DNA from 3 places in the Kitasatospora sp. NPDC057936 genome. Region 3 is predicted to be linked to each of the others. Evidence: riboswitches for the same ligand, from Rfam matches in the RefSeq annotation. Region 3 holds a riboswitch; each other region holds the start of a gene.

Region 1 (4,841 bases), on a different contig from region 3:
GTTCGTCCTGATCAACGGTTTCAGCGAGCGGATCGACGCGCCGTTCATCTCGCCGGACGACCGGGCCGCCATGTGGATGGCCGTCCAGCACCTCGCCGAGCTGGGGCACGAGCGGATCGGGCTGGCGGTCGGCCAGAGGCGGTACGTGCCGGTGCTGCGCAAGATCGAGGGCTTCACGGCCGCGATGCGCACCGTCCTCGGGCGGACGCAGGAGGAGGCCGAGGAGCTGGTCCACCACACGCTGTTCAGCGTCGAGGGCGGGCACGCGGCGGCGGGCGCGCTGCTGGACAAGGGGTGCACGGCGATCGTGTGCGGCAGCGACATGATGGCGCTCGGGGCGATCCGGGCGGTGCGGCAGCGGGGGCTGTCGGTGCCGCAGGACGTGTCGGTGGTCGGCTTCGACGACTCGCCGCTGATCGCCTTCACCGAGCCGCCGCTGACGACGATCCGCCAGCCGGTCGAGGCGATGGCGACGGCGGCGGTGGACGCGCTGCTGGAGGAGGTGGGCGGGAACGCCGCCCAGCGCGGGGAGTTCATGTTCCAGCCGGAGTTGGTCATGCGCGGCTCCACGGGGGCCTGCGCGCGCTGAGGCCGGTGACGGCCGTGTGAAGGGCCCCGGAGGGCGGTTGCTCTCCGGGGCCCTTCGGCGTGCCGTGCCGGGCTGTGCTGGGCTTGTGCTGTGCTGTGCCGGGCTGTGCTGTGCTGTGCTGGGCTTGTGCTGCGCCGTGCTGGGCTGTGCCGCGAGTGCCGTGCCGGGCCGGGGTCAGCCCTCCTGGACGGTCGGGCGGTCGGCGGTGACGCGGTGGCCGTCGGCGGCGTCGCCGGTGCGGGTCTCGGTGCGGCGACCGCGGGCCAGGTAGTCGCGCAGGATCAGTTCGACGGCGTCCTGGGGACTCTTGGTGCCGGAGAGCATCATCGCGTCGATCGCGAGGTTCGCGTCGAGCGTGACGGTGACCTGGGCCATGGGTGACTCCTCCTCGGGTGCAGAGCAGCAGCATGCCCGCTGGGCCGGGGTTTGACCACGCGAATGCTCCGATGCGCGGAGCCGCGGGTGCGCGCCGGGGGGAGGCGGCACGGACTTCGGAGGCGGGTACGCCGAAGCCCCGGGGAGAGCGACCAGTCTCTCCCCGGGGCGGTGGGCGGGTGACAGATGACAGATAACAGATGATGAAATCTGTTATCTGTCATCTGTTCGCTGTCATCCGCGATCCGTCACCCGTCCCCGGCGGGACGGTTCCGGAAGGATCCTCAGACGCGGCCGGCGAAGTCCGGCGCCCAGTTGGCGATGGTCTGCAGGCGGACGCCCGAGCTCGGGTTGGCGGCCTCGACGTACTGGCCGCCGCCGATGTAGATGGCGACGTGGTAGACGCCGGAGTCCTGGCCGTTGTTGGACCAGAACAGCAGGTCGCCCGGCTGCAGGCTGTCCAGCGAGACGTGGGTGCTCGCGGCGGCCTGGTCGTTGGCGACGCGCGGGATGGAGATGCCCGCGGCGCGCAGCGCGGCCTGGGTCAGGCCCGAGCAGTCCCAGCCGCCGTTGCCGGTGCCACCGTAGACGTACGCCTGGCCGACCTGCGCCTTGGCGAAGCTGACCGCGGCGGCCATCGAGCCGGTGACGGCCGGGGCCGGGGTCTGCGCCTGGGCGGAGGGCTTGGCGGCGGGCTTCGAGGACGGCTTGGCGGCCGGGGTCTGGGCCTCGGCGGCCGGCTGGGCGTTCACGGCGTTCCCGGCGGAGGACTGGCCCGGCTTCTGCGAGCGGTCGAACCAGTTGAAGTCACCGGACTGGCCGGCCGGAGCCTGGGCGGAGTCGCCGAAGGACAGGTGCTGGCCCGGGTAGATGGTGTCCGGACCGTCGGTCAGGGTGCCGCGGTTCAGCTCGTACAGGCGCTGCCAGCCGCCCTTGACGTTGTGCTTGTCGGCGATCGTGGACAGCCAGTCGCCGGCCACGACGGTGTAGTCCGAGGCACCGGCCTGGGTGGTGCCGCCCTGGGTCCAGTCCTGGCGCTTCTGCGCCCAGGTGCCCTTGGCGGAGTCGGCGGCGGCCGGGGCCTGCGCCTGGTCCTGCGCCGGGGCGGCGGGCTTGGCGGCGGGCTTCGGGGCCGGCTTGACGGCCGGGGCGGCCGGGGCGGCCGGGGCGGCCTTCGCGGTGCTCGCGGCGGCGGAGGTGTCGACGGCGGCCGGGGCGCCGCCCGCGGTCAGGCCGGCCTGGACGGAGCACACGGGCCAGGCGCCGGGGCCCTGCGAGGCGAGGACCTTCTCGGCGACGGCGATCTGCTGGTCCTTGGTGGCCTGGTTGGCCTGCGGGGCGTACGAGGTGCCGCCGAAGGCGGCCCAGGTGCTGGAGGTGAACTGCAGGCCGCCGTAGAAGCCGTTGCCGGTGTTGATGCTCCAGTCGCCGCTGCTCTCGCACTGGGCGACCTTGTCCCAGGTGGCGACGGAGGCGGCGGAGGCGGTGCCGGAGGTGAGGCAGGGGATGGTGAGGCCGACGCCGGCGACGCCGAGGGCGGCGATCACGCGGCGGGTGCGGCTGGACAGGCGAGTGCCGTTGGTGGGCAGCATGAAGACGCGGTCCTCTCCCACGCCTGCGAGGTGAGCTGTCGGATTCGGGCCGGAGTTGCCCGGCCGCGCTGTGGCGCGGCTTCACCCCTAGCCCAGGACCGTTCCGTGGATCGGTCCGGGGCGACTTACCTGTGGGTCCCCCGCTCCTGCCGTGGTGCGTTTTCGCGCTTCCAGCGCACCCGACGGCAGGACTCGGCGTTGCGGATGTGCTGGGTCCGTGTGGTCACGAACGGGGAGCACGTTAAGCAGACTTAAGTACGAACTGCAAATACCTGTGATGCGCATCACGGATTATGGAAAGCCACCAAAACTTTCCTTCTCCAAGATCGAAAATGATCGTTTTCTCGCAATAAACCTGCGGATGTGCACAACTGGCAGGTTCTCAGGAATCGCATGACGGACGGTCATCCGATCGCAAACAATCACAGAACGGACATCTCGCGCATTCGGCTCTTAATTCCCTTACGCCGCAAGCCGAAAGGGCCCGGAGCGTGGTCGCTCCGAGCCCTTCCGTACGCGTTGTCGGCGGTTACTCGCCGGCGGCCTCCCCGGTCGCCCCGGAGGCCGTCCCGCCGGCCGCGTGGGCCGCGCGGGAGCCCTCGGAGGCGGCCTCCGCCGCCTCGGCCTCGGCCTGGGCCTGCGCGGCGGCCAGGGCCTCCGCGGACGGCGCCGGCAGCGCGGCCAGGTACAGCGAGGCGATGAGCTGGCCGACCGTCTGGTAGGCGCCGAGCGGCGCGGCGGACGGGCAGCCGGTCTCCTCGGCGGCCGTGGCGAGCAGCTCGGAGTCCGCCTCCGGGCCGATCACCAGCGGGGCCAGCGCGGGGCGCTGCGAGCCGGTCTCCTTGAGGTGCGCGACGGCGGCGGCGACCGAGCCGGGCACGTCGAGCGCGGCGGGGACGACCGGGACGGCCAGGCGGGCGGCCAGCAGCACGCCGGTGATGCCGGCGGCGGCCGCGGCGTCCTCGCCGCCGACGGTGGTCAGCACGACGCCGTCCGCGGCGGTCGCGATGGCGAACAGGCGGGCGCGGTCGGCGCGGGCCAGCCCGGCCTCGGACAGGCGGACGTGGACGGCCTCGGCCAGCAGCGGGTGCGGGCCCAGCACGTCGGTGACGTGCGCGCCGTACTCGGCGGCGAGTGCGTGGAGTTCGGGCAGGAAGTCGTGCGGGCCGGGCACCAGGGGTACCAGGATCGGTGCCGGGACGCCGGCCTCGGCGGCGGCCGCCAGCAGCTCGCCGATGCTGCGCTCGGTGCCGTCCGCGCCCTCGGTGCCGTCGCCGGGGAGGTAGCCCACCGCGGTCTGGACGCCGTTCTGCTCGCTGCGGACGATCGAGAGCAGCTCCTCGACGACCGAGCGGGACTCGGGCCCGGCGGTCGCGGGCACGGCGAGCACCAGGGCCGGGGAGCCGGACGGGATCTCGGGGCGCTCGGGGCGACGGTGGCGCCCCCGCGCACGGGAGCCTGGAGTGCGAACGGGCAGTGGCGCGCCCGGGATGGCTGCGGTGCTCATGGCGGAGATCGTAGGACATCGGCCCGTCAGGGCTGCAGTCGGCTGCCGTGCCGGTTTCGCGCGAGCGTGGTGTGCGCGGCGCGCGGAGCTCTCGCGTGCGCGGGTCGATGAGCGGTCATTAGGTCATATTCCGGACATACCTGGCCCAACCCCCGCGCGTCCGCCGGTATCTCCTGGAGACGTGTCCGGTGGGGCGTCACGTTGCACCCGTGGCGCGTGAGATGTCTCACAGTCGACGGGCGGTCTGACGGAGGGTCACGAGTGCGCGACTCCCGGCTTTCGAAGATCAACATTTAGCGGGGAGCCGCTCACGGCCGGTTATCGGAAGCGGGCCGGTTCGGTCGGCTATGTCCGTTTACGTACCGTCAGGAGAAGGGTCCGTGAAGAGTTCAGGTCGGCCGGTGAAAGGCCTCGTGCACCTGCACCGTCTCGTGCTGATGCACGTGCACAAGGGCTATCATCGCGTCAAGTGAGGCGTTGTGCCGGGCTGGTACGGGGCCGGCCCGTTCGTTCGGCGGGTGCCGGGGGCGCCGCGCTGGACCGCAACTCCGGGGCTCTTCGGGAGACTTCTATGCACGACTCGCACGAATCGCAGGAACTGGGCGGCTCGTACGGTCCCTACAACGGGATGGCCGCCACCGAGCTGGAGGGAGTGGTCTGGCAGAAGAGCCTGCACAGCAACTCCCAGGGCAACTGCGTCGAGTTCGCCGCGCTGCCGGGGGGCGACGTGGCGATGCGCAACTCGCGCTTCCCGGACGGTCCGGCGCTCATCTACACG
Region 2 (4,841 bases), on a different contig from region 3:
ACGATGGACGAACACCCGGGGGAATGGGAGCCATGACGGCAGAGGACAAGGAAAGACCGGGTAGGGAGAGACCGGGCACGGCCCACTGGTTCGGCCGGATGACGCTCCGCGGCCGGCTCGCACTCTTCACCGCGGCCGCGGTCTCGCTGGCGGTCGTGGCCTGCGCGGTGGCCGGCTGGTTCGTCGCGCGCGACGAGATGGTCAACCAGGTCGACCAGACGCTGTCGCACGCGTGGATGCCGGGCGACCGGCCGCCGAGCGGCGCGCAGATCAAGGCGCTGAACGACTGGTGCAACGGCGCGGCCGGGCAGCCCTGGATGCCCAGGGGGGACACCGTCCCCACGGTGATCGTCGCCGACGGCACCTCCTGTCCGCAGAAGGACCCCCGCGCCGTGGTCGCCACCCCGGACGACCTGCCCGTCGCGCAGAGCGGGAGCAGCGGCCCGCACGCCGCCTCGCTGTTCCGCGACGGCCGCACCGTGGACGGCACCCCGGTGCGGGTCTACGTGGTCAGCTTCGGCCCGGTGATGTTCGACAACGCCGCCTCCACCGCCGCCGTGGCGCTCGCCCAGCCGCTCGAACCGGTGCAGGACGCGCTCACCGAGCTCGCCCTGATCACCGCCGGCGCCGCGGCCGTCGTCATCGCGCTCGCCGCCGCGGGCGCCCTGTGGATCGCCCGCACCGCCCTGCGCCCGGTCGACCGCCTCACCCGCGCGGCCCAGCACATCGCCCGCACCCAGGAGCCGGGCGTGACGATCGAGGTCTCCGGCCACGACGAGATCGCCCGCTTCGGCGAGGCCTTCAACGCGATGAGCACCGCCCTCGCCGGTTCGCTGGACAGCCAGACCCGGCTGATCGCCGACGCCGGCCACGAACTGCGCACCCCGCTGGCCTCCATGCGCACCAACGTCGACCTGCTCATCCGCAGCCAGGAGTCCGGCCGCCCGCTGCCCGAGGCGACGCTCACCCGGATCCTCGGCAACATGAAGGCGCAGATGACGGAACTCTCCACCCTCATCGGCGACCTGCTCGAACTGTCCCGCCCCGCCGACGCCCGCGGCGCGAAGCCACTGCCCGTCGTCGCCCTGCACGACATCGCCGCCCGGGCCGTCGAACGGGCCGAACTGCGCGGCCCCGGCCTGGTGTTCGGCGCCGACCTGACGCCCTGGTACGTACGCGCCGATCCGCACGCGCTGGAGCGCGCGGTGATCAACCTGCTGGACAACGCGGTGAAGTTCAGCCCGCCCGGCGGCCGGATCGGCGTCTCGCTGGCGGACGGCGAACTCGCCGTCCGCGACGAGGGCCCCGGCATCGCCGCCGAGGACCTCCCGCACGTCTTCGACCGCTTCTGGCGCTCCCCGTCCGCCCGCCAACTGCCGGGATCCGGCCTGGGGCTGGCGATCGTCGCCCGCACGGTCCGCGCGGCCGGCGGCGAGGTCGCGCTCGCACCGGCCGGCCCGGACGGCGGCACCGTCGCGACCGTCCGGCTGCCGGGCGCGGCCACACCGCCGCCGGAGACGCCCCCGCCGGCCGGCGCCGGCCGGAGCTGAGGCCCGCGACGAGAACGGGGGGCGGGAAAACAGCGACCGGCCCGGCCCACGAGGAGTCCTCGTGGGCCGGGCCGGTCTGGGCGTGTCCCGCGCCCATGTCCGCCGGTGCGGCGATCACCCGGTCGAGCGGTCACCCGACATGACCATCCCGGACGATCGTTTCGCCCCGCACCTACGGTGGTCCGTCATCCCCGAAGGGGGGAGCTCAGAGCGCGACGCCGTGCGCCCGGAGGTAGGCGACCGGGTCGATGTCCGAGCCGTACTCCGGCCCGGTGCGGATCTCGAAGTGCAGGTGCGGGCCGGTCACGTTGCCGGTGGCACCGGACAGGCCGAGCTGCTGGCCGACGGTCACGGACTGGCCGACCGTCACGCCGATCGAGGACAGGTGCGCGTACTGCGCGTACTTGCCGTCGGCGAGCTGGATCTCGACCTCGTTGCCGTAGGCACCACCGTTGTCGGCCTTCACCACGACGCCGTTGGCGACGGCGCGCACCGGGGTGCCGGTGGAGGCGACGAAGTCCTGGCCGGTGTGGTGGCCGGAGGCCCACATCGCGCCGGCGACGCCGTAGGCCTCGCCGAGCACCGGGTTGGCGAGCGGGGCGACGTAGCCGGAGGCGGCGGCGACCGGAGCGGCGGCCGGAGCCTGCGCGGGCTGGGCCACGGTGGCCTGGACCTGCACCTGGGCACCCGGGGTGGTGGCCTCGGTCTGGACCTGCACCTGCGGCTTGGCGGCCGGGGCGGCGGGCTTCTGAGCGGGAGCGGCCGGGGCGGCCGGGGCGGCCTGGGCCGCGATCGCGAGCGACTGACCCGGGAAGATCAGGTTCGGGTTGGCGCCGACCACGGAACGGTTGTGCGCGTACAGCGCCTGCCAACCGCCCTCGACGTGCTTGGCGTCGGCGATCTTCGAGAGGGTGTCACCGCTGACGACCCGGTAGGAGGCGTCGCCCTGGGCGGCGGCCGGAGCGGCCGGGGCCGAGGCGGCGGCGACCGGAGCGGCGGGGGCGCCGGGGGCGGTGTGGGCCTGGGCGCTCATCGCGGTGACGAGCGGGAGGGCGAAGGAGACACCGGTGACGGCGGTCGCGATGCCGATGCGGGCGGCGCGGGGCAGGGTGATACGACGAGCCTGAGCAGGCATGGAAGTTTCCTCTCCGACGCCTGCGAGGTGAGCTGTCGGGTTCGGGCTGGAGTTGCCCGGCCGCATGCGCGGCTTCACCCCGAGCCGGCCCTGGAACTTCCGCGCAAACAGCGCGAATTCCGGTCCGGCGACTTACCTGTGGGTCCCCCGCTCCTGCCGTACAGAGTTCAGTGCGAGCCACCGGGCAGCGGCAGGACTCGGCGTTCCACCCGGTGGATCCGTCCGGGCTGGCCGGTCGGTCGCTGAACTAAAACTCATCCGTCCGGGTGAAGCAATGTCGATCTCTTGAACCCGCAACAACCCCACCCGCGACGATGACGCTCCGAATGATCCGGAATACGGTGCGTGCACAATCCATTCACTGCCCGCAGCGGATCAACGACCCTCCGCCGACGAGCCGACCCCTCCGTGACCACGCGATCACCCACCGCACCCCCCGGACGCACCACCGGTGACCCTTGTCACGTGCACCCCGCCGGGCGGAGGATCGGGCCGTGGCCACAACCAACGCCGGCTCCTTGCGCCTGGGCACCGCGCAGGGACGCTGGGTCCTCCTGGCAACAGTGCTCGGCTCCAGCATGGCGATGCTCGACGGCACCGTGGTGAACGTCGCCCTGCCCCGCATCGGCACCGACCTCGGCGCCACCCTCGCGTCCCTGCAGTGGACGCTGAACGCCTATCTGCTGACGCTCGCCGGGCTCATCCTGCTCGGCGGCGCGCTCGGCGACCGCTACGGCCGGCGCCGGGTCTTCCTGCTCGGCGTGGTCTGGTTCGCCGTCGCCTCCGCGGCCTGCGCCGCCGCGCCGAACATCCAGGTGCTGATCGCCGCACGCGCCGTCCAGGGCATCGGCGGGGCGCTGCTGACGCCCGGTTCGCTCGCCATGCTCCAGGCGGTCTTCCACCCGGACGACCGCTCGGCCGCGGTCGGCCTGTGGTCCGGCCTCGGCGGCGTGTCGGCGGCCGTCGGCCCGTTCGTCGGCGGCTGGCTCGTGGACGGCCCCGGCTGGCGCTGGATCTTCCTGCTCAACCTGCCGCTCGCCGCCGCCGTGATCGCGGTCGCCACCCGCTACGTCCCCGAGAGCCGGGACGAGAGCGCCACCGGCCGCTTCGACGTGCTCGGCTCGGTGCTCGCCGCCCTCGCGCTCGGCACCTTCACCTACGCGCTGACGGCGGGCGGCGAGGGCCTGTCCCCCGTTGTCTGGGTCACCGGCGTGCTCGGGCTCGTGCTCGGCGCGGCCTTCATCGTCGTCGAACGCCGCGCCCCCGAACCGATGCTGCCGCTCGGGCTGTTCTCCTCGCGGCTGTTCACCGCCGTGAACCTCGTCACCCTCTGCGTGTACGCGGCGTTCAGCGGCGTCTTCTTCCTCCTGGTCGTCCAGCTGCAGATCGTCGCCCGCTTCTCGCCGCTGGTGTCCGGCCTGGCCCTGGTGCCGATCACCGTGCTGATGCTCGCGCTGTCCTCGCGCGCCGCGCGGCTCGGCAAGCGGATCGGCCCGAGGATCCCGCTGACCGTCGGCCCGCTGCTGTGCGCCGCCGGGGTGCTGCTGATGCTGCGCGCCGGCGCCGGCTCCTCCTACTGGGCGGACGTCCTGCCCGCCGTCACGGTGATGGGCTGCGGCATGACGCTGCTGGTCGCTCCGCTGACGGCGACCGTCCTCGCGGCCGTCGAGGTGCGGCACGCGGGCATCGCGAGCGGGGTCAACAACGCCGCCGCCCGCGCGGCCGGCCTGCTCGCGGTCGCGGCCCTCCCGGCCCTGGCCGGCCTGAGCGGCGACGCGTACCGGGTGCCGGCCGCGGTCGACAACGCCTTCCACACCGCGATGCTGATCTGCGCCGGGCTCCTGACGGCCGGCGCGATCACCGCGTTCGCGACCATCCGCGGCAACGTGCTGGCCCCCGAGGACCACCCGGTCGCGGAGCCGGACACCGAGTGGTGCTGCGGCACGACCCCGCCCCTCGACCCCGGCCACGTCCACACGCACGAGGGCCCCGCCACCGGTCCGGCAGCAGGGCCCTCAAAAACCTGACGCTGCGTCAGAGAATGTCACCGGGGGCATACTTGGCCGCCTCCGGGTAGGCCGCGGCGACGGCCTCGACCAGACGGACGACCTCGGCGACCTGCGCACCGGCCGCGCCGGTGAACGAGAGCCGGTCGG
Region 3 (4,841 bases):
CTCGGTCAGCGAGCCGATCTGGTTGACCTTCACCAGCAGCGCGTTGGCGGTGCCGGTCTCGATGCCCTTGGCCAGGCGGGCCGGGTTGGTGACGAACAGGTCGTCGCCGACCAGCTGGACCTTGTCGCCCAGCTTGACGGTCATGGCCTTCCAGCCGTCCCAGTCCGACTCGTCCAGCGGGTCCTCGATGGAGACCAGCGGGTAGGCGGCGACGAGCCCGGCGTAGTACTCGATGAGCTCCGCGGCCGAGAGGGCCTTGCCCTCGAACTGGTAGGCGCCGTCCTGGTAGAACTCGGAGGCGGCGACGTCCAGGGCCAGCGCGATGTCGCGGCCGGGCACGTAGCCGGCCTTCTGGATGGCCTCGGTGATGAGGTCCAGGGCCTCGCGGTTGCTGTCCAGGTTCGGCGCGAAGCCGCCCTCGTCGCCGAGGCCGGTGGACAGGCCGCGCTCCTTCAGGACGCCCTTGAGGGTGTGGTAGACCTCGACGCCCCAGCGGACGGCCTCGGAGAAGGACTCCGCGCCGATCGGGGCGATCATGAACTCCTGGATGTCGACGTTGGAGTCCGCGTGCGAGCCGCCGTTGAGGATGTTCATCATCGGGACCGGCAGGACGTGCGCGTTCGGGCCGCCCAGGTAGCGGAACAGCGGCAGGTCGCTCGCCTCGGAGGCGGCGTGCGCGACGGCCAGCGAGACGCCCAGGATGGCGTTGGCGCCGAGCGAGGACTTGTCCGGGGTGGCGTCCAGGTCGAGCATGGCCTGGTCGATCAGGCGCTGCTCGGTGGCGTCGTAGCCGACCAGCTCCGGGCCGATCTGCTCGATGACGGCCAGGACGGCCTTCTCCACGCCCTTGCCGAAGTAGCGGTTCTTGTCACCGTCGCGGAGCTCCAGCGCCTCGAAGGCGCCGGTGGAGGCACCCGACGGGACAGCGGCACGACCGGTGCTGCCGTCGTCGAGGCCGACCTCGACCTCGACCGTGGGGTTGCCACGCGAGTCGAGGATCTCACGGGCTACGACGACATCGATGGACGGCACGAGGCATCTCCTTGCGGAAGCAGGGTCCCGCTGACCAGTGGTGCGGCCGGCGGGATGATTGCGGAGTCGTTACGACCAGAGCCTAACCGCACGTGGTCCCGGGGCCACGCCGACCTCGGTCCCGTCTCAGCGTGTGGCCGGGCTACTTACCGGTAGTTCACCTGGGCTCCCCGGGAAAAGGGGCGGAAGCGGACGAAGGGGGCCGATCCGGGGTCGGCCCCCTCCGTGGCGTGTCGCACCGGTTCCGGCCGGCGTCAGCCGAGGTGCAGCACCTGGCCGGGCAGGATCAGGTTCGGGTCGCCGCCGACGGTGCCGCGGTTGCCGTCGTAGACCGACTGCCAGCCGCCGTGCACACCCTGGGCGGACGCGATGCTCGACAGCGTGTCACCGGCGTGGACGGTGTAGTCGTGGCCGCCCTGCGGGGCGACGGCGGCGCGGGGGGCTTGCTGCTGCGGCTGGGCGTACTGCTGCTGGACCTGCTGCTGGGCGTACTGCTGCTGGGCGGCCTGCTGCTGGGCCTGGCCCGCGTACTGCTGGTAGACGCCCTGGTGGCTGGTCCAGTACCAGGTGCCATTGTTCTGGTACCAGTACACCTTCGCGTCGGCGTCCCAGCCGGCCTTGCCGGAGAAGCCCGGGGCCTGCGGCTGCTGCTGGGCCTGCTGCGTGTGCTGCTGGTACTGCTGCTGGGCGGGCTTCTGAGCCGGCTTCGGCTGGGCCGGCTTCGCCGCGGGCTGCTGCTGCACCGGCTGGGAGTGCTGCTGCGCGGCGGGCTTGGCGTCGGAGGTGTCGACGGCGGCGGGGGCGCCGCCCTTCGACAGGCCGGCCTTCTTCGAGCAGACCGGCCAGGCGCCCGGACCCTGCGAGGCCAGGACCTTCTCGGCCACCGCGATCTGCTGGCCCTTGGAGGCCTGGTTGGCCTGCGCCGCGTACGCGGTGCCGCCGAAGGCCTTCCAGGTGCTGGAGGTGAACTGCAGGCCGCCGTAGAAGCCGTTGCCGGTGTTGATGCCCCAGTCGCCGCCGCTCTCGCACTGGGCGACGGAGTCCCAGGCGGAGGCCGGGGCGGCGGAGGCGCCGGTGGCGGTGAGGATCGGCATCGCGAGTCCGACGCCGGCCACTCCGGCGACGGCGATGGCCTTCTCGGTCTGGGTGCGACGGCGGTGACGACCGGTTCCAACGAACAGCATGAAGGGGTCCCTCTCCGCACGCCTGCGAGGTGAGCTGTCGGGTTCGGACCGGGAGGTGGCCCGGCCGCCGTCTGCGGAAACGATTCCGCTCGGGCGGCTTCACCCCAAGCCGTGGAGGAACGGCAACAAACCTGGTTCCCCCGCCCCTGCCCAGGGTTCTGGTCGGTTTCCCGTGGCGCGGCGGGCAGGACTCGGCGTTCCGCACTCGGGGTCCGCAGCTGCGAACTCCAGGGAGAGTAGACAGATCCTCAGACCAATCACAAGCTCATATCGCAGACATCACACAGAAATTACGGCACGTGGTCGATCGCCTACCAACGGCGGTTGTTTGTCCGGATTGATGGGTGTTCATACGGCCGATCCGTACCGGTTCGCGACGTCCCGTCAGTGTGTCGGAGCGTCGGGAAGCGCGTGCGGTGAACGGCTCTCGGGACTGAATTCGACCGGAAGTTCGCGCAATCCGCGCATGATCAGGCCACCGCGCCACCGCAGGTTCTCCGGGCTTTCCGCCAGCGCGATATCGGGCAGCCGGGACAACAGCGTGGCCAGCGCCGACCGGCCTTCGAGCCTGGCCAGCGGGGCGCCGATGCAGTAGTGGATGCCGTGCCCGAAACCCAGGTGCGGGTTGTCCGCCCGGGCCAGGTCCAGGGTGTTCTCGTCCGAGAACCTGGCCGGATCCCGGTCCGCCGCCGCCAGCACCACGAGCACCGGGTCGCCGACCGGGATGTCCACCCCGCCGATGGTCAGCGGGTGGGTCGCGAACCGCCACGTCGCCAGCTCCACCGGACCGTCGTAGCGCAGGAGTTCCTCGATCCCGGTCTCCAGCAGCGCCGTCTCGCCCCGCGCCACCGACTCCTGCAGCAGGCGGCGCTGCTCCGGGTTGCGCAGCAGCGCGTACGTCCCGTTGCCGATCAGGTTGACGGTCGTCTCGAAGCCGGCGAACAGGAGGATGAACGCCATCGCGGCGGCCTCGTTCTCGGTGAGGTGCTCGCCGTGGTCGCTCGCCCGGATCAGGCCCGAGATCAGGTCGTCCCCGAGGTCCGCCCGCTTGCGGTGGATCAGCTCCAGCAGGTACGCCCGCATCCGCTTCACCGCCCGCCCCACGCCGCCGCGTTGGCCGCCCCCGTGGCGGATCATCATGCCGGCCCAGTCACGGAAGTCGTCCTGGTCCTCGGCCGGCACGCCGAGCATGTCGCAGATCGCGTAGATGGGGAGCGGGAACGCGAACTCGTGGATGAGGTCCGCCGAACCGCGCTGCGCGAAGCCGTCGATCAGGCGGTCGGTGAGCTGCTGCACCCGCGGCTCGAACTCGGCCACCCGGCGCGGCGTGAACGCCTTCGACACCAGGCGGCGCAGCCGGGTGTGGTCCGGCGGGTCGATGTTCAGCAGGTGCGTCATCAGGTCCGCCTGCCGCTCCCCCGGGATCCCGACCCGGCCGGTGCGGTGCGCCTGCTCGCTGTGGTGCGCCGGGTTCTTCGACAGCCGGCCGTCCGCCAGCGCCTGCCGCGCGTCCGCGTACCGCGTCACCAGCCAGGCGTCCACCCCGCTCGGCAGCGTGGTGCGGTGCACCGGGGCGTGCTCGCGCAGCCACGCGTACGCCGGGTACGGGTCGGCGGCGAACTCCCACGTGAAGAGCGGCGGGCGGGCGGCGTCGGGCTGAACTGGCATGGGACGACCGTATCCGGTGGGTCGGGGGCACCCCGCCATCTACGGTGAGTGACCGGATCGTCAACGACCCGCGGACCGTTCCTCAACGCCCCGCGAACGGCCCGTGGACAGTGCGTGGACGGGTTTTGGACAGCTCTTGGACGGTGGGCAGGCGTGAGCCTGGTCACCTGAGGGGTAACCCCTGTTGCGGAGGGTCAGGACCTGCCTACGATCCTCGGCAGAAATCGTGGGCGTCAGTGCGGACCGCCCACAGGGAGGAGCGCACCATGCGGGTCACCGGGGCAGTCGTCGTCATCGCGGTACTCGACGGCGGGTCGGGAGCCGACCTCGCCCGCCGGTTCACCGCGGCCGGCGCCGCCGGAGTGCTGATCGCCGACCAGCGGGCCGGCGTCGCCGAGGACCTCGCCGGCGAACTCGACCGGCCCGGCTGCCCCGTCGTCGGCGTCGGCGGGGACGTCCGCCGCCCCAGCGACGTCGCCGCGCTCGTCGACACCGCCGAGAAGCACCTCGGGCCGATCGACCTGTTCTGCGTCGCCGGCCCGGACGGCGAGCGGATCATCTCCCTCGCCGACCTTCCCGACCATCTCGGCCTGGAGCGCCTCGCCGAACTCGTCGCCCTCGTCGGCGAGGCCATCGGCGAGGTCGTCCTGCCCCAGCCGCGGACCACCGTCCAGGACGCGGTGACGGCGGCCTGAGGCCCTTCCCCTTCCCCCGCGTCTACTCCGGCTTGAGGCCCTCGGCCTCGCGGACCGCGTCCCGGTAGGCGCGCGCCGCCGCGCGCAGCGCCGCGTCCACGTCCACCCCCGCGTCGTGCGCCCGCTGCGCCACGGCCAGCAGCAGCCTGCCCGCGGACTCCTCCGTGAGCTCCGCGGGCAGCTCGTACGACTCGTCCGGCACGCCCTCGAACCCGGCCCGGCGCACCCGCGACACCAGCTTCGCCGCGTACGCGAGCGACGG

The links. Region 3 has a riboswitch for cyclic di-AMP ahead of ACFVU9_RS40125 (transglycosylase family protein). Riboswitches for the same ligand answer to the same signal wherever they lie in the genome.
Region 1: it holds a riboswitch for cyclic di-AMP, as region 3 does, so the genes downstream of both, ACFVU9_RS06580 (transglycosylase family protein) here and ACFVU9_RS40125 (transglycosylase family protein) in region 3, are expected to answer to the same signal.
Region 2: it holds a riboswitch for cyclic di-AMP, as region 3 does, so the genes downstream of both, ACFVU9_RS37460 (peptidoglycan DD-metalloendopeptidase family protein) here and ACFVU9_RS40125 (transglycosylase family protein) in region 3, are expected to answer to the same signal.

What each region holds. Positions count from the first base shown of each region.
Region 1 covers NZ_JBHVPD010000008.1:14,685-19,525, reverse strand. The annotation lists gene ACFVU9_RS06590 (LacI family DNA-binding transcriptional regulator) at 1-589, shown strand, start outside; gene ACFVU9_RS06585 (hypothetical protein) at 764-964, opposite strand; gene ACFVU9_RS06580 (transglycosylase family protein) at 1,249-2,577, opposite strand; cyclic di-AMP (ydaO/yuaA leader) riboswitch at 2,564-2,723, opposite strand; gene ACFVU9_RS06575 (hypothetical protein) at 3,086-4,063, opposite strand; gene ACFVU9_RS06570 (DUF397 domain-containing protein) at 4,635-4,841, shown strand, end outside.
Region 2 covers NZ_JBHVPD010000103.1:3,215-8,055, reverse strand. The annotation lists gene ACFVU9_RS37465 (sensor histidine kinase) at 99-1,550, shown strand; gene ACFVU9_RS37460 (peptidoglycan DD-metalloendopeptidase family protein) at 1,756-2,685, opposite strand; cyclic di-AMP (ydaO/yuaA leader) riboswitch at 2,688-2,868, opposite strand; gene ACFVU9_RS37455 (DHA2 family efflux MFS transporter permease subunit) at 3,180-4,712, shown strand; gene purB (adenylosuccinate lyase) at 4,720-4,841, opposite strand, start outside.
Region 3 covers NZ_JBHVPD010000121.1:7,202-12,042, forward strand. The annotation lists gene eno (phosphopyruvate hydratase) at 1-1,032, opposite strand, end outside; gene ACFVU9_RS40125 (transglycosylase family protein) at 1,287-2,216, opposite strand; cyclic di-AMP (ydaO/yuaA leader) riboswitch at 2,222-2,390, opposite strand; gene ACFVU9_RS40130 (cytochrome P450) at 2,601-3,884, opposite strand; gene ACFVU9_RS40135 (SDR family NAD(P)-dependent oxidoreductase) at 4,151-4,579, shown strand; gene ACFVU9_RS40140 (MazG family protein) at 4,602-4,841, opposite strand, start outside.